DNA from 2 places in the Lacisediminihabitans sp. genome. Region 1 is predicted to be linked to the other one. Evidence: predicted binding sites of a transcription regulator. Region 1 holds the regulator's gene; the other holds the start of a gene.
The links. Region 1 encodes LexA, which represses DNA repair genes until DNA is damaged. Its sites were predicted from a motif close to TCGAACANNTGTTCGA; they were not measured.
Positions count from the first base shown of each region.

Region 2: ACHZD8_RS15330 (alpha-ketoglutarate-dependent dioxygenase AlkB) is a predicted target of LexA. The motif match lies at 4,670-4,685, and genes of this name have one in related genera.

Region 1 covers NZ_JAYSJZ010000066.1:1,504-10,145, reverse strand. The annotation lists gene ACHZD8_RS09485 (methylenetetrahydrofolate reductase) at 1-712, shown strand, start outside; gene metE (5-methyltetrahydropteroyltriglutamate--homocysteine S-methyltransferase) at 709-3,024, shown strand; gene ACHZD8_RS09475 (DUF4184 family protein) at 3,091-3,885, shown strand; gene lexA (transcriptional repressor LexA) at 3,878-4,570, opposite strand; gene ACHZD8_RS09465 (LysM peptidoglycan-binding domain-containing protein) at 4,885-5,259, shown strand; gene ACHZD8_RS09460 (histidinol-phosphate transaminase) at 5,351-6,454, shown strand; gene hisB (imidazoleglycerol-phosphate dehydratase HisB) at 6,451-7,056, shown strand; gene hisH (imidazole glycerol phosphate synthase subunit HisH) at 7,059-7,700, shown strand; gene priA (bifunctional 1-(5-phosphoribosyl)-5-((5-phosphoribosylamino)methylideneamino)imidazole-4-carboxamide isomerase/phosphoribosylanthranilate isomerase PriA) at 7,750-8,499, shown strand; gene ACHZD8_RS09440 (SseB family protein) at 8,499-8,642, shown strand, end outside.
Region 2 covers NZ_JAYSJZ010000103.1:42,033-50,674, forward strand. The annotation lists gene ACHZD8_RS15300 (DUF2127 domain-containing protein) at 1-508, shown strand, start outside; gene ACHZD8_RS15305 (serine/threonine-protein kinase) at 557-1,804, shown strand; gene ACHZD8_RS15310 (hypothetical protein) at 1,801-2,208, shown strand; gene ACHZD8_RS15315 (hypothetical protein) at 2,275-2,913, shown strand; gene ACHZD8_RS15320 (GyrI-like domain-containing protein) at 2,918-3,373, opposite strand; gene ACHZD8_RS15325 (GAF domain-containing protein) at 3,499-4,548, opposite strand; gene ACHZD8_RS15330 (alpha-ketoglutarate-dependent dioxygenase AlkB) at 4,705-5,367, shown strand; gene ACHZD8_RS15335 (BON domain-containing protein) at 5,361-6,044, opposite strand; gene ACHZD8_RS15340 (hypothetical protein) at 6,120-6,401, opposite strand; gene ACHZD8_RS15345 (hypothetical protein) at 6,398-6,538, opposite strand; gene ACHZD8_RS15350 (three-helix bundle dimerization domain-containing protein) at 6,673-6,900, opposite strand; gene ACHZD8_RS15355 (hypothetical protein) at 6,985-7,578, opposite strand; gene ACHZD8_RS15360 (hypothetical protein) at 7,734-8,642, shown strand, end outside.

The DNA.
Region 1 (8,642 bases):
CGTGCGGGAGTTCCTCGATGCCGGCGTGACGAGCTTTCTCGCGCTGCGCGGCGATCCGCCCCGCGGCGCCGTGGAGGGCGACCACTTCCTCGGTGACCTCGGCAGTGCGTCGGAGCTGGTGCAGCTCATCCACCGAGTGCAGACGGAGCGCGCTCAGTACGCGACGCTGCGATCCAGGAGCGCGGGCGGAATCGGCCAGATACCGACGAGCCGCGCCAAGGTGCGGGTTGCCGTCGCGGCCTTCCCGAACGGGCATCCGCGGTCCGTGCGCTCGAACCAGGACATCGACACCCTGCTCGCCAAGCAGGTCTCCGGCGCGACCATGGCCATCACCCAACTGTTCTTCCACGCCGACGACTACCTCCGGTTCGTGGCCGACGCTGTCGCCGCGGGCGTCACGATCCCGATCCTGCCGGGCATCATGCCCGCCACCAACCCGGTTCGACTGTCGCGAATCCTCGAACTCACGGGGGAGCGGCGGCCGGAGAGCCTCGCGAGCCGCCTCGAGTCGACCGAGTCCGTTGAGGAGCAGCACGCGATCGGCGTGGAGCACGCGATCGGGCTCGCCGCCGAGGTTCTCGAGGGCGGGGCGCCTGGGCTCCACCTCTACCCCTTCAACCAGCATCAGGCGGTGTTGTCCGTGCTCGAAGGGGTCGGACTCACCACCGTGACACCATCCACCGCTCGAGCGAACATCAAGGAATCAGCATGACTGCGCCCTCATTCCCCACCGGCAGCATCCTCGGATACCCGAGGATCGGCCGCCGCCGCGAACTCAAGAAGGCCGTCGAGGCCTTCTGGGCCGGCAGCATCACCGCCGAGGAGCTGGAGTCGCGCGCGGCCGAGCTCCGCCGCGTCACCCGCGAACGGCTGGTGTCCCTCGGCCTCGGCGCCACGGACTCCTCGATTCCCGAGGCGTTTTCCTTCTACGACCAGGTTCTGGATGCCGCGGTCACGGTGGGCGCCATCCCCACCCGCTTCGAGTCGCTCGTGGCGACCGACGGCACCATCGACCTGGCCGGTTACTTCACGATCGCCCGCGGCGAGGGCAACAACACCCCGGCCGAGATGACTAAGTGGTTCGACTCCAACTACCACTACCTCGTTCCCGAGATCGGACCGGAGACCGGGTTCCACCTCGCCTCCGACCGGCTGATCCGCGAGGTCGCCGAGGCGACCACCTCCGGCTTCCGCACGCGTCCCGTGATCGTGGGCCCGGTCACGTTCCTCCTGCTCAGCAAGGCGAGCGAGGGTGCCCCGGAGGGGTACCAGCCGCTCGACCGCCTCGACGACCTCCTGCCCGTGTACGCGGAGCTGCTCGCCGCCCTCACCGCGGTGGGCGCAGAGTGGGTGCAGCTCGACGAGCCGGCCCTGGTGAGCGAGAGCATCGAGGTGCCGCGCGACCAGGTGCTTGCGGCCACGAAGCGGGCGTACGACGCCCTCGGCGCCGTGCCGGTGCGACCGCAGATCTTTGTCGCGGCCCCGTACGGCAGCCTCGACGATGCCCTTCCCGTGCTCGGCGAGACCCCGGTCGAGGCGATCGGACTCGACCTCGTGCGCGGTTCGCTGCCCACGGGATTCCGCACAGACAAGACGCTCGTCGGCGGCGTGATCGACGGCCACAACATCTGGCGCGGTGACCTGTCCGCCGCGTTCGACTCGCTCGAGGCGCTCCGTCAGCTCTCGCCGAGCGTCGCCGTCACCTCGTCCACCAGCCTGTTCCACACCCCGCACGACGTCGCCGACGAGCCCCTGCTCGACGAGCGACTGAAGAGCTGGCTCGCGTTCGCCGACCAGAAGGTCGCCCAGATCGCCACGCTCGCGACCGGTCTCGCCGAGGGCAGGGACGCCATCCGGGGGGAGCTGGATGCGGCATCCGCGGCCCTCGCGGACCGCCGGGTCGCCCCGGGCGTGCGCGACGGCGACGTGCGTGCGCGTGCCGCGGCGCTCACCGAGGCCGACTTCGCGCGCGGCGACTACGCCGAACGGCTCGCCGCCCAGGATGCCGCGCTTCACCTGCCCTTCCTGCCGACGACCACGATCGGGTCCTTCCCCCAGACCGGTGGCATCCGCAAGGCCCGGGCGGCCAACGCCCGGGGCGAGATCAGCGAGAACGAGTACATCGAGTTCCTCAAGTCCGAGATCAAGAGCGTCGTCGAGCTGCAGGAGCGGATCGGCATCGACGTGATCGTGCACGGCGAGCCCGAGCGCAACGACATGGTGCAGTACTTTGCCGAGCACCTCGACGGCTTCGCGGTGACCCAGAACGGCTGGGTGCAGTCCTACGGCAGCCGCTGTACGCGCCCGTCGATCCTCTGGGGTGACGTCGCCCGCGACGCGCCGATCACGGTGGAGTGGTCGGCCTACACCCAGAGCCTCACGGACAAGCCGGTCAAGGGGATGCTCACCGGCCCGGTCACGATCCTGGCCTGGAGCTTCGTGCGCGACGACCAGCCGCTCGGCGAGACCGCGAACCAGGTGGCGCTCGCGCTCCGCGACGAGATCGAAGACCTCGAGGCGGCCGGCATCGGCATCATCCAGGTGGACGAGCCGGCGCTGCGGGAGCTGCTGCCGCTCAAGAAGGCCGACCAGCCCACCTATCTCGACTGGTCTGTGCGGTCGTTCCGGCTCGCGACCTCGGGGGTCGCGCCGAAGACGCAGATCCACACCCACCTCTGCTACTCCGAGTTCGGCGTGGTGATCGACGCGATCAACAAGCTCGACGCCGATGTGACGTCGATCGAGGCGGCCCGCTCCAAGATGGAGGTCGTGCCGGACATCCAGCACAGCGGATTCGGCCGCGGCATCGGGCCGGGCGTCTACGACATCCACTCGCCGCGGGTGCCGTCGATCGAGGAGGTCACCGATCTCATCGAGATCGCTCTCGGCTCGATCCCGGAACGCCAGGTCTGGGTCAACCCGGACTGCGGGCTCAAGACCCGGGGTTACGACGAGACCGTCGCCTCACTCACCAACGTGGTCGCGGCGACGCGCGCCGTGCGCGAGAGGGTGCACGCGCACTAGCCGACCGCCCACGCCCGTCGGCTGCGACGTAGTGACGTCGTAGCCGACCGGCCGTAGGGTGGGCGGGTGCCCTTCACGCCGAGCCACATCGCCGCGGTGCTGCCGTTCGTGCGCGTGCCGTTCGCGTCGGCCGCACTCGTGCTCGGCAGCATGGCGCCCGACCTCCCGTTCTTCGTCCCGCTCGGGCTGCATCGCGAACAGACGCATGCCCTCGCGGGAATCGTTCCGTTCGACGTTCCGCTCGCGCTCGGCTGCCTGCTGGTCTGGATTCTCGTCGTGCGCGCACCGCTACTCGACTTCGCGCCGGCCTGGCTGAGACGCCGGATGCCGTCGCCGAGCGCCCTTCCGTCGCACTGGCCGGGCAGGCTGAGGGCGGCGGTCGTCGTTCTGGTGTCTGTGCTGGTCGGCATCGTCACCCATCTGATCTGGGACTCCTTCACCCACGCGGATGGCTGGGCCGTGCTGCGCATCGCGCTGCTTCGCGAGCCGGTCGGGCCCTTCGCGGTCTACCGCTGGGGCCAATACGCCAGCAGCCTCGTGGGACTCGCGATAGTCGCCGCGTGGGCCGCACGCTGGGCGCGCGTGACGCCACCGCACGCGCTGCCGGCGTCACGGCTCTCCGACCGCTGGCGGGTGACGGCCTGGGTCGTCGTCGCCGCGGTCGTCGCCACGATCGCGTTGGGCATCCTGGTCGGCGGCGCCGTCTCCGGCGCCGGTCCGTTCGACCGCACCGTGCTGTACTGGTCGGCGACGCGCTCCCTGTCGGTGGGCGGACTGATCGTGGCGCTCGTCTGCCTGGCCTGGCGGCTGCTTCGCCGCGAGGCGCGCCCGGCCACCGAATCCGGCGAGAGCGTCAGATAGAGCGCAGTACAGCCACGACCTTGCCGAGCAGCTCGGCGTAGTCGCCGAGGATCGGGGCGAACGCGGAGTTGCGCGGCAGCAGCCAGGTGTGGCCGTCACGCTGCTGGAAGACCTTGACAGTCGCCTCTTCGTCGAGCATTGCTGCCACGATGTCGCCGTTCTCGGCGGTCTTCTGCTGGCGCACAACGATCCAGTCGCCGTCGCAGATCGCCGCGTCGATCATCGAGTCGCCCGAGACCTTGAGCATGAAGAGCTCGCCCTTGCCCACGAGCTGGCGGGGCAGGGGGAAGACCTCGTCGATCTGCTGCTCGGCGGTGATCGGGATTCCGGCGGCGATGCGACCGACGAGGGGCACCATCGCCGCGTCTCCGATCGGTGTCGGGTTGTCTGAGACGACCCCGCCCTCCTCCTGCTGGAGGTCGATGAGCACCTCGAGCGCCCGCGGGCGATTCGGGTCGCGGCGAAGGTAGCCGCTCAGTTCGAGCTGGTTGAGCTGGTGGGTGACGCTCGAAAGGGAGGAGAGGCCGACCGCGTCTCCGATCTCGCGCATGCTCGGCGGATAGCCCCTGGTCGCCACGGCGCGCTGGATGAAGTCGAGGATCGCGAGCTGCTTGTCGCTCAGGCTCTTGCGCCGCCGGGTGCCCGGCTTCTCCTGCTGCGGGCCAGCCTCGCGTGGTTCGCTCACGTCGTCCTCCAGGTCGTGTGCGGCGCAGCCGCGGGGCCTCGCCACCCTCAATGTCGGTGGTGTCTGGTTGATTCAGTCCAGACAATCGAAACTGTATCCACCATTTGACCGATAAACAAACATCTGTTCGAGTGTGTCGCAGGTTCTCGGTGTATTGGTCTCGAAGATTGGGGTTGATTATGGCAAGAATCGAAGGTATGTTCGGAACAAAGCTTCGTATCCGGTACTCCCGGCCGAGTGCCGGATACGAAAACCCCGTGATGGGCCCAGTGGGCTCGAACAGTTCAACCGACGGAGCAAGGGAAGGCAGAACGATGAGCACGATCGCAATGAACCAGATGGCATTCGGCACGACGGCACGCGCCGACCGCGCTCCTGCCGTCCACCTGCGGCTCACGCGTCGTGGCCGCGTCGTTCTCACGTCGCTTGCCGCCGTCCCGCTCGTCATCGGCGCTCTGGTCTTCGCCATCAATGGCGGCAGCGCGGTCGCGACCGGGCAGGTCGCCTCCACGTCATTCGACTATGTGACGGTGGAGCCTGGGCAGTCGCTCTGGCAGCTCGCGGAAACCGTCGCTCCGTCGGCCGACATCCGAGACGTCGTAGCCGACATCGTGCACCTCAACCGGCTCGAGAGCACCAACCTGCAGCCGGGGCAGAAGATCGCCATCCCCACGCAGTACTCGCACTAGGCGTAGCACTCGGCCCAGCGCAGCAGCCGGCGGCGCGAGCCGCAGAAGAGCCCCGAACGTCACAGATCCGCTGCGCCCCTAGCATTGACTGGTGGCTTCACTCAGCGATCTCCCCATTCGAGACGACCTTCGCGGTCTCACCCCGTACGGCGCCCCGCAGAAGAAGGTGCGGATAGCGCTCAACGTGAACGAGAACACGCATCCCATCCCCGAGGCGGTCGCCACCGACATCGTCAAGGCCCTCGCCGAGGCCGTGCTCGGAGTCAACCGCTACCCGGACCGCGAGTTCACGACCCTGCGCCACAGCCTTGCCGGCTACCTCGGGCACGGGCTGACGGCAGAGAACATCTGGGCCGCGAACGGCTCGAACGAGGTTCTGCAGCAGATCCTCCAGGCCTTCGGCGGGCCCGGACGCAGCGTGCTCGGATTCCCGCCCACCTACTCCATGCACTCGATCATCGCGGCCGGCACCGGCACGCGCTGGGTGGCGGGGGAGCGTGACGAGGGATTCGAGATCTCTCCGCAGACCGCCGTGCAGTGGATCGAGCGAACCACCCCCGACCTCGTCTTCTTCTGCTCGCCGAACAACCCGACCGGCACCCCGCTCTCGCTCGAGACGATCGCGGCGGCGTACGACGCGACGGACGGCATCGTCGTCGTGGACGAGGCGTACGCGGAGTTCGCGCCCTCGGAGCTGCCGACCGCCCTGACCCTGCTCGAGGGCCGCGAGCGTCTCATCGTCTCCCGCACCATGAGCAAGGCGTTCGCGTTCGCCGGTGCCAGACTCGGATACCTCGCCGCGGACCCGGCCGTTGCCGACGCCCTGCGGCTGGTGCGCCTTCCGTACCACCTCTCGGCCCTCACCCAGGCGGCCGCCGTCGCCGCCCTCGCGCACAGCGGCGAGATGCTGGCGATGGTCGACGACATCAAGGCGCAGCGAGACCGACTCCTGGTCGAACTGCCGAAGCTCGGTTACCCGGCCTGGCCGAGCTGGTCGAACTTCGTGCTCTTCGGCGGTGTGGCCGACCCGCACGCGGTGTTCGAGGAGCTGCTCGACCACGAGATCATCATCCGTGACCTGTCGATTCCCCACCACCTGCGCGTGACGGCGGGCACGGAGGCCGAGACCACCGCCTTCCTCGAGGCGATGGCCGGACTCGGGCCGATCGGCGCCATCGATAGGATTGGGGCATGACCAACCAGCGTGTGGCTCACCTCCGGCGTGAGACGAGCGAGTCGACCATCGAGCTCTCGATCAACCTCGACGGCACAGGGGTCTCGACGATCCACACCACGGTTCCCTTCTTCGATCACATGCTGACCGCGTTCTCCAAGCACTCGCTCATCGACCTCGAGGTGACGGCGAGCGGCGACACGGAGATCGACGTTCACCACACCGTGGAGGACATCGGCATCGTGCTCGGGTCGGCTATTCGGGAGGCCCTGGGCGACAAGGCGGGGATCGCGCGCTTCGGCGACGCGCTCGTGCCGCTCGACGAGGCCCTGGTGCAGGCGGTCGTCGACGTCTCCGGGCGCCCGTTCCTCGTGCACACCGGCGAGCCTGCCGGCTTCGAGTTCCACCTCATCGGCGGCCACTTCACCGGGTCGATGGTGCGGCACGTCTTCGAGGCGATCACCTTCAACGCCGGACTCACCGTGCACATCACCGTTCTGGGCGGTCGGGACCCGCACCACATCGCCGAGGCCGAATTCAAGGCGTTCGCGAGGGCGCTGCGCCAGGCGGTGGCACCGGATGCGCGAGTGAGCGGCATCCCGTCGACCAAGGGTGCCCTTTAATCGTGAGCCAGCCATCCGTCGTCGTGCTCGACTACGGCAGCGGCAACGTCCACTCGGCCGCCAAGGCTCTGGAGGTTGCCGGTGCCCGAGTCGAGCTCACCGCCGACCGCGGCCGGGTGATGGCCGCCGACGGCCTGGTGGTTCCGGGCGTCGGGGCGTTCTCCGCCGTGATGGAGGCCCTCACCGCCGTGCGCGGTGCCGAGCTGATCGACCGCCGACTCGCCGGCGGTCTGCCGGTGCTGGGCATCTGTGTGGGAATGCAGGTGCTCTTCGAGCGCGGGGTCGAGCGGGGTGTGGAGACCGAGGGGCTCGGCGAGTGGCCGGGCGTCGTCACGGAACTGCGCGCGCCGATCCTGCCGCACATGGGCTGGAACACGGTGGAGGCGCCGGGCGACTCGGTGCTCTTCGACGGAATCGCCGACGAGCGCTTCTACTTCGTGCACTCCTACGCGGCCCAGGAGTGGACGCTGGAGACCTCGCCGCCCTTCCCCGGCCCGCGCCTCACCTGGGCGGAACACGGCTCCCGTTTCCTTGCCGCGGTGGAGAACGGCCCGCTCTCGGCAACCCAGTTCCACCCGGAGAAGTCGGGGGAGCCGGGCATCCGGCTCCTCTCCAACTGGGTCTCCTCCCTGCGCATCCACTGACCTCCACAAGCGGCGAGACCGTCGTGCCACCGAAACCCAGAAAGTCACCATGAGCGACCCGACCGATACCCCGCGACTCATCCTGCTGCCCGCCGTCGACGTGGCCGACGGCCAGGCCGTGCGTCTCACCCAGGGGGAGGCGGGCAGCGAGACCGGTTATGGCAGTCCACTCGACGCCGCCGTCGACTGGGTGTCCCAGGGGGCGGAGTGGATCCACCTCGTCGACCTGGACGCCGCGTTCGGGCGCGGCGACAACCGCGACGTGATCCGCGACGTGATCGACAACGTGCGCAGCGGAGTGCAGATCGAACTGTCCGGCGGCATCCGCGACGACGCGAGCCTGGAGGCCGCTCTCGCAACGGGAGCCCGGCGCATCAACCTCGGAACCGCGGCCCTCGAGAACCCGGAGTGGGCGGCGGAGGTCATCGGCCGGTTCGGCGACGCGATCGCGGTCGGACTGGACGTGCGAGGCACCACGCTCGCCGCCCGCGGCTGGACGAAGGATGGCGGGGACCTCTTCGAGGTTCTCGACCGCCTCGAGGCCGCCGGCTGCGCACGCTACGTCGTGACCGACGTCACCAAGGACGGCACGCTTCAGGGACCCAACCTCGAGCTGCTCCGCACGGTCGCGGAGCGCACCGAGAAGCCGGTGGTCGCCTCCGGGGGGATCTCGAGCCTCGACGACCTCGTGGCCCTGCGCGCGCTCGTGCCGCACGGCATCGAGGGGGCCATCGTCGGCAAGGCCCTCTACGCCAAGAAGTTCACCCTCGTCGAGGCGCTGGATGTCGCCGGTCGCTGATGACCGCTGACCCGCGCCCCGCAGACTCCGCCGGCACTCCCTGGGAGGGTCGGCACTTCGATCACAACGCCTTCACCGGCGACGATGGGTCCGCCCCGGGGGTGCTCGTCGACGCGATCGGTCGTTTCCGCGCCGGGCAGGCC
Region 2 (8,642 bases), on a different contig from region 1:
CATCCCGCGATTCATCGATGTTGCCTACACGATCGGCGTCGTGGTCAAGGGAATCGATGGGGCCATCGAATTCGTGGTGGGGCTCCTGCTCCTCGTGGCGCCCGGCCTGGTGCACAGCGTGCTTTCCGCGGTGGCATCCGAGGCGCGGGAGGGGAGTTCGGCCACCACCAGGCTCATCAGCGACTACGTCGCCCGTCTCGACTCACAATTGGCCCGAAGCGGCCTCGCCTTCCTCATCGCGTTTCTTCTCATCCACGGTGTCGTCAAACTCGTGCTCGTCTACTGCCTTCTTCGCAAATTCCACCGGGTGTATCCGATCGCGATCGGCGTGCTCGTGGTGTTCCTCGCCTATCAGGCCTATGCGTTCGTGACCGCGCCGAGCATCGGGCTGGCCATCTTCACGGTGCTCGATGCGCTGATCATCTTCTTCGTCTACCGGGAGTACCGCCAGATCAGGCCGCCGAAGAGCCGCACCGGATCGGAGTCCGCGTCGCGGCCGGTGAATTAGCATGGGGGACGGCGACGACTCGCGGTGAGATCGTCGCGAAGGAGCAGTGTGCCACAGAATCACGGACGAGACGCGGCCCTCGAGGGCACCCTCGTCGGCGATCGCTACCGCATCGAGAGCCTGATCGGTCGCGGCGGGATGGCGTCGGTCTACCGGGCGCGGGACGAGTCGCTCGGTCGCGCGGTAGCGCTCAAACTCTTCGACAGCAATGCCACGGATGCCGAGGCGCTCAGGCGGGAGACCTCCGAGATCCGGCTGCTCGCCTCGCTGAACCACCACGCGCTGGTCACGCTGTTCGACGCCAACGTCGAGGGGGACCGGTCTGATCAGCGCGCCTACCTCGCGATGGAACTCGTGGATGGGCCGACCCTCCGGGCCAGGATCGAAAACGGCCCGGTGGCCGAGTCGGACGTCGCGGCCATGGCCGCCGACCTCGCCGAGGCGTTGCACGTCGTTCACGACCGGGGCGTCGTGCACCGGGACATCAAGCCGGCCAACATCCTCCTCGCCCCCTCTCCGGTGTCGAACCGGGAATTCCGGGCAAAGCTCGCGGACTTCGGCATCGCTCACCTCATCGATTCGACGCGCCTCACGACCCCGGGCACCGTCGTGGGCACGGCGGCCTACGTCAGCCCGGAGCAGGCCAAGGGGGAGGCGCCGGGCGCCCCCACCGACATCTACGCCCTGGGTCTGGTGCTGCTCGAGACGCTCACGGGCACCCGCGAGTTCCCCGGCTCGATGATCGAATCGCTCGGCGCTCGGCTCGCCAGGGACCCCGTGGTACCGGCGAGCCTCGGAACCGCGTGGGTCCAGCTGCTCACGGCAATGACGGCCCAGAGTCCGGCGGAGCGTCCGTCCGCGCTCGAGGTCGCCGAATCCGCCCATGCCATCGAGCGCAGCGCGGGTTCCCAGCTCGACCGCAGCGACACCGTGGCCTTCGCCACAGCCCAGGACGGCCTCGACGCTGCCGACTACGCGCCGACGGCTCTGATGACCGACGTGCCGACCGCCGTTCTCGGCGGCCACACTGCGCCGGCGGCCGCCGTCCAAGCCCCCGGCGATACCGGCCAGCGCACCGAGGTCATGGGTCGCGAACCGATGCCGCGCCCTCGACGACGATTCCCTCGACGCGTCCTGGCGGTGGGTTTCACCGTGCTCGCGCTGGCGGCCGTCGTGGTCGTGGTCCTGCTGTTCGCCCACGGCAACCCCGCTCCGGTTCCGACCGCGTCCCTGCCCTCGGTGGGCGGCCAACTCGACGCGCACCTTCGCCAGCTTCTCGCGAGCGTGACCAAGTGATGGGCGCCCGCCGAACGCGGATGCCGGTTCTCGCGGCAGTGGTTCTCGTCAGCGTGATGCTCGCCGGATGCGCGCCGACCACCGATCTGAGCAAGGATGCCGCGTCGTCCCTGCAGGCTTCCGTGCGGCTCATCGCCGGGCAGGCCGCCTCGAGAGACTTCGCGGCCGCACTCGCCTCGCTCGATTCGCTGCAGAGTCAACTCGACGGGGACATCGCCGCCGGACTCGTGAGCCGCGACCGCGGCGCGCGGATCCAGGCCGCCATCGACCTGGTGCGCGCTGACCTCGGGCCGAGGGCCACGCCCACCCCCTCACCGACCCCGTCGCCCAGTCCGACCAAGGACAAGGGACCCGGCGGCGACAAGGGACCCGGCAAAGACAGGGGACCCGGCAAAGACGGCTAGGGTCTCCCTCGCCGGGGGGACCTTTGGCACTGTCAGGACGTCACCGGGCGGTGTCACGGTAGCCCGATGGAGTCCATCGCCGCGGTCCACGACTGGCCACCGGCATCCCGTGAGCAGGCACCGAAGGAGCTGAGGTCCCGTTCGCGGATGCTCAAGGTGTTCGCCACTCGGCTTGCCGCGTGCAAGGGCCCGGCCCTCCGGCAGGCGGCAGCCCAGATCTTCCTTCTCGAGAGCGACCTGGCCCGGAATGTGGTGGGCGCGCTTCGCATCGACGCAGAGGCGATCGAGGCGATCGACGTTCATCCCCTCGGACGAGTGATGATCGTCGCCGGCCCGCAGGCCTCTACGCTGCGAATCGCCGTGCATGTTGCCGCCTGCGCCGCCGCGGGCAACTCGGTCTCGCTGGCACTCACCAGCACTCCGAGCCGACAGACCCTGGAGCTGGTCGATAGCCTCCGAGCGCTCGGTCTCGAAGTCCTCGACTGGGCGACGCCGGATTCCGACGGGAGATGGGCGGCCCTTCCGGATGACCTCAACGTGGCGATTCTCACGCGCACTCACGTCTCGGTCGAGAGTCAGCCACCGGTGAACTGCCCGGGGGACTGCGGCGAGGTGCGCTCCCGCACGGCAATGATTCGCTTGTACAGCGACTCGCTCAGCTACCGGGTGCCGATCATCGTGTGCGCACCGATCGACCCCGCCTGAGCGGTCAGGCGAGCGGGAAGACGATCCTGGTGCGCCACTTCGCCGGGTCGGTTTCGCCGTCGGGGCCCACGAGATACTCCTCGAACATGTCCTCGGCGGGAGTGAGCTTGTGATCGGCGATCCACGAATTGATCTCGGCGTAGGTGTCAGCGAGGGTGTCGTAGGACCCGACATGGGTTGCCTCCACCGCGCTGCCGCCGGGGAGGGTGGCCACGACGACTTCGCCAGCCGGGGCAACCTGATTCGAGACCGGGAAGCCGGCGGTCACGTCGATCGTGCCTGTCGGCATCCCGTGATAGAGGGTAACGGGAGGGCCGGCGGGGAACGCTCCCTGCTTGCCCATCTCGGCTGCGGCCTCCGCGAAGGCACGCCCGAAGAACTCGGTCATCTCGTTCATCGGAATGACCTCGTGCACGCCGCAGATCGTGCGCGGCTCAAGCTCGACTCGTGTGACATTCATGCTGATGCTCCGCTCCCGTTCACCTGCGGCACGGCACCGATCGACGCCGATGCCCTCCAACCTAGGCCGGCCGCCGCATCACCACGAGGGACCTTCGGCCCCGATCACCGCCGCTGCCGGAGCGGTCAGAGTGCCGCGTGAGGCGTCGCGAGTGCGAGCGCGACCGTCGCGAGCCCGGCGAAATCGGCCGTCATCTCGAGATCGGTGCCGCGGAACTGCGGCTTCCCAGACGCTCGCGCCACCAGCAGGATCGACTCCGCCCGGTTGGGGGCGATGAGCGGCACGACCATGCCGGGCCCAAGCGTCCCCTCCCGCAGGATGCCGAGTCCGGCCTCGGAGCAGTCGTCGATCAGGATCGGGTGGCGCCCCTCGAAGATGCCGTGGGCACGCGCGCCGGGCACCGGGAGCACTGCCGCGTCGAGGGCGTCTTCTTCCAGCCCACGAACGGCACTCACGACGAGCGAACCGGTGACCTGGCTCACCTGGAGAAGGGCCACGAAGTCCGCGTCGGTCAGCGCGATCAGCCGGTCAGTGAACAGATCCATCGCCTCGCTGTCGGCACTCGTCACGAGCGCGGAGGCCACCTCGGCGGCGGTCGCCGTCCAGTCGCGACGGACACGCAGCTCCTCAAGCACGCGACCGTGGTCCGCAGCAAGCGCCACGGCCGCCGCCCACTCCTCGAGAATCCTCTCGTCACGGTCGCCGAACAGCCCGGACTTGTGGTTGCAGAGATACAGACAGCCGAGAACGGAGTCGCCGATCGCGACCGGCACTCCCAGCAGGCTCTCGACCGTGCGGCGCTCGGCGATGGAGCCGGATGTCGTGGCCGGGGGGCTTAGCCTGATCGGCATCGGATTGTCGAGAACGAGGTCGACGATTCCCAGTGGCGAGTCGAGGTTGCCCGCCGCGTCAACCTGCTCGGCTCGGGCGACCGAGACGAACTCGGTGAGCACACCGTCCGGCGAGAAGAGCGCGAGGGCGCCCGAATCGGCACCCCCGGCGTCCACCGCTGCGGTCACCAGCCGTCTCAGCACAATGCGCAGCGACGCGCGATCATCCGAGGCAGCTTCGATCGTCGCCGAATCGAACCGGGCATCGGCGCCTCCGGTAGTGGCGACCCCACCAGCGGATCGACGGCGGGCACGGTCGTCGGTCTCGGCCAACTGGTTCGTCACGACTACTCCCGCCCCTGGGCACACGGCGCCCCGGTAGTCAAAGCGACCGGGGTCTGGGGTTGCTCTTCTCCAGAGTACGTCCCACTTTGGGGGGGCGCTAGTGCCACCTCGCGCGCTAGTTTCGAATCTATGTTCGAATTAGCGTAGGCTTGTCGCGTGACCATTTCCCTTCAAGCCTCCCTCTTCGACGTCGCCGATGCCGCAGCGGCTCTCGAACCTCTCCCGGGCACCGTGAGGCGGATCACCCTCGAGCACGGGGCATGGATCGACCTCCGACCGGGCTGGGTGGCCAACTCCGATGAGCTCTTCGAGCGCCTCGTCGACCGGGTCACCTGGAAGGCCGACAGTCGACAGATGTACGACCGGGTCGTGGCGGTGCCCCGACTCGTGTCATGGTTCGGCTCGTCGGCGTCGTTCCCCGATCCGCTTCTCGGCGAAGCACTCATCGCTCTCAACGACCACTACGACGCACCAGAAGAGCAGGTCTTCGAAACCGCCGGCCTCTGCTTCTACCGCACGGGTGACGACAGCGTCGCCTGGCACGGCGATCGGGTCGGCCGCGCCATCGATCGGGACACGATGGTCGCCATCGTGTCGGTCGGCGCCGAGCGGACCCTCTCGGTGCGACCGCGGGGTGGGGGCGAAACCCAGCGGTTTCCGCTCGGACACGGCGACCTCATCGTGATGGGCGGCAGTTGCCAACGCACCCACGAACACGCGATCCTCAAGACGAAACGGGCCGTCGGGCCGAGAATCAGCGTGCAGTTCCGCCCGAGATGGTCGCGGGCGGGCGCGCCTAGTCGGGGCGTGTCTCAGTAGCTCGGCTTGACCCTGATCTCGTTGTGCACCGAGGTGACATGGGGTGAGCGCCAGGCCGAGAGGGACGCCTGCCTCTTCTCGGCCCACGAGCGCACCTCGCCGGTGATCGTGGCCACGGTTCCGTCGATCGAGACGTGGATGTGACTCGCGTCCAGTTGCGCGTTGCGCACGATGGCCCGGCGGATTCGCTCCTCCGTGTCGGATGCCGACGGTCGTCTGCTCAGTTCGATGCGGCTATCGAGAAATCGCACGCCCGGAAGGTGTTCGACGGCTCGCCGCGCGCCTTCCCGCTCGTGGTTCCACTCGACCTCGCCCTGGAGCGTGACCGTGCCATCCCGCACCTCGACAGTGATCGCTCCGGAAGGAATCGTCGTCTCGCGCGCGAGAGCATCCAGCACGGCGTGAGCGATGTGGGTGTCGCTCTGGACAGCCTCCGCGGCGAGATCGACGGTGAGATCGTCCGCCACGCTCAGAACGCCCCGAACTCCCATCGCGGCCTCGGTCGCGGCGATCCGCTCGGCAAAGCTGCGCACCTCGCCGGTGAGGGTCACCACGCCGTCGTGCACCGACACGCCGATACGGGCGGGATCCACTTCCGGCGTCCAGAGCAACTCCTCCTCGACCTCCTCTTTTACAGTGAGGTCGTCGCCTGCCGGGGAATCGGATGGGGTGGTCATTCGGCAATGATGCGCGCGAGAGCCGTGGACGCGTAGGGGACAAAGACCCGAGGTTCCCTTTTCACCGAGGCGAGATCATCGCCGGTTTCGCGGGATGGAGGAGACAAGTCGAACGAGGTAGATCACCGCGCCGGCCAGGGTGACGAGCGCTCCGAGGCGATAGACCCAGAGCAACACGACGACCACCAACGAGATCGGCGACGCCACGCTACCCCCTACATCCGGAGCGGGGCGCGCGGTCACGGCGAGGACCAGAACGAGCGCGCCGATGGCTACCGTGGCGAGCATGGAGATCCAGGCCAGCCGGGGCAGGCGCACCTTCGAGAGGAGACGCACGGCGACGCCGAGCGCGATCACGCCCAGAAGGGCGAGGCCCCCTCGAGCGGGTCGATCAGGCCGAGAACCAGCAAGGGAATCGCCACGACCGCGAGCACCACGGCGGTGATCCTTCGAGGCCTGCTGGGCAATTGCGTGCTCGACAGGGGTGGGGTCATGGGCCAAGGTTCGCATTGGCCATCGGGTCGTGGAGAGTCGAAGGTCCCTCCACCCCCGGGCACGGCGAAGCATGGTTAACGCCGCAAGCACCCCAACGGGTCGCGGACGATCGAGAACCGGGTGCCGATCAGACTCAGGCCATCGTGAGCTCAGCGGGCCGGCCCGTGGTGATCTGTCGTAGCTCTTGCCTGGCGTCGTGTTCGACCAGCACCGGGATGTACTCGCGGATCGGATTGCCGTCGAGGGCCTGGTGCGCCTCACGCACGGCACGCTCGACCTCGTTTCGTCCGAGGCGGGGGAACTTCTCGGCGAGACGATCGATGACCACGGCCACGGCCTCGGCCTCTCTGTCGGCATCCATTCGCTAATTCTGAACCCATATCCTGATGGCGTCAAAGCCCGGATTGTTGCACCGGCACGGGCCGCCCAGAGAGCCCCACCCGCGTCAGCGGCTCGATGTGCCCGCGCGCCGCGCATCAGGATGTTCCTCGGGGAGGGCATGGCGGTCCCCGCCCCTCAGCAACGCCAGGTTTCTGGCCTCCCAGTCGCGCAGCGCGCGCCGCTGCGGCTCGACCGCCTTCCATTCGGCACAGACCGCGGTGGACTTGCCACAGGTGCACGACGTGCCTGTCGTGTCGGCGTCCCGATGCAGGCACTCGATCCGCCACAGCGCGGCCATGATCCGGTCGTTAAGTCGCTGGGAGAGCTCGATCTTTCGTTCCGCCCGACGGATGACCTCGGTCTCGACCAGGCCGCGCGCGCCGCCGAGGTCTGAGCCCTCGAACGAGTCGGCGATGGATCCACTGAGTTCGGCAACCCGCGCGCGAAGTTCGGCGATCTCGGCATCCGCGGCACGCCGTGCCGCGGTCGCCTCGGCGACGAATCGGCCGTGCTCTTCCACGGCCTCGCCGTACAGTTCCGACCACATCGCCACGTGATCCGCGTCCCGCTTCTCGGCCTTGTCCCCACCGAAATGCCGTGTACAGAAGGCACAGACCACCTGGTCGGTCGGCGAGGCGAACCTGAACGGCTGAACCATGCGGCAGCAGCGACACTCCGCGTCGATTGCCACATGGAGTGGATATGAATGAGGCACCTGGGCTCCTGCCGGCATGGTTCGCTGGGAGAAGCGTATCGAGACCGGGGGAGGAGCGTCGCAACCCGGCCCCTAGGATCAACCCCATGGAAGGCTCGATGGATCGCGCTCGCACGCCGGACGACCTGCTGTCCGGCCCGCGCGGGCGACGGCTCTGCCTCGCCGTGGCGGAACTTCTCGGCCCGGGGGTTCGTGCGGCCCTGCCCGTGTTCGCTGCCGCGCCGCTCGCCGACGAGGTGCGGGAGGCCCTCGCCGCGCTGCTCGGCGAGATCGACCCGACGACGATTTCGGCCCTCGAGGAACGCGGAGACAATGGGCTCTGGGGCGCGCTAGGGGAGACCACCGAGGTCGCACGCTACTGGCAGGAGCCAGACGAGAATCATGCGATTCTCGCTCAACCCACGATCCTCGCCGCGCTCCGTCCCGTCGCCGAGGCCATCTGCGCCGATCCGCGCACTGCCTGGTGGGCCAGCCCGATGGACACGCGCCGGCAACGGCACGTGCGCTGGCTGGACGACTCGCCGTCCGTACCCCTCGCCACCGCCGGCGCCGCCGGGAGGCTCGCGTCCTGGAGGGCGGCGACACTCACCGACGAGCGTGAGAGCGCGACACGACCATCGGATCCGACCGCCATGGTCAGCGGCCAGTGGTGGTCCATCCCGGCGCTGGTCGGCCTCCCCTCCACGACCAGCAGCCGGCCGGGTCTCGCCGCGATCGGCCTCGCGCTGGTCGAGGACGGCTTGGGCTGGCAAGAGGCCCTGGTCACTCCCGTGGCGGTTCGGCCCGGCATCCGCGTCTACGAGATCACCGGGGCAGCGGCCTGGTCGACCCTGGCCACGCGGTACCCCCTCGACCTGAGCCTGTCGCGACGACACGACTGGTGGAGGACCACGGGCGAGGCGACTCGCTGGGTGATTCCGGATTGGGAAGCCGTCTCCCACGACTTCGACGCCGTGCACCTCACCGTGTGGGGGTACCTGTGCGCAGCCGGGCGAGCAATCGTCGCT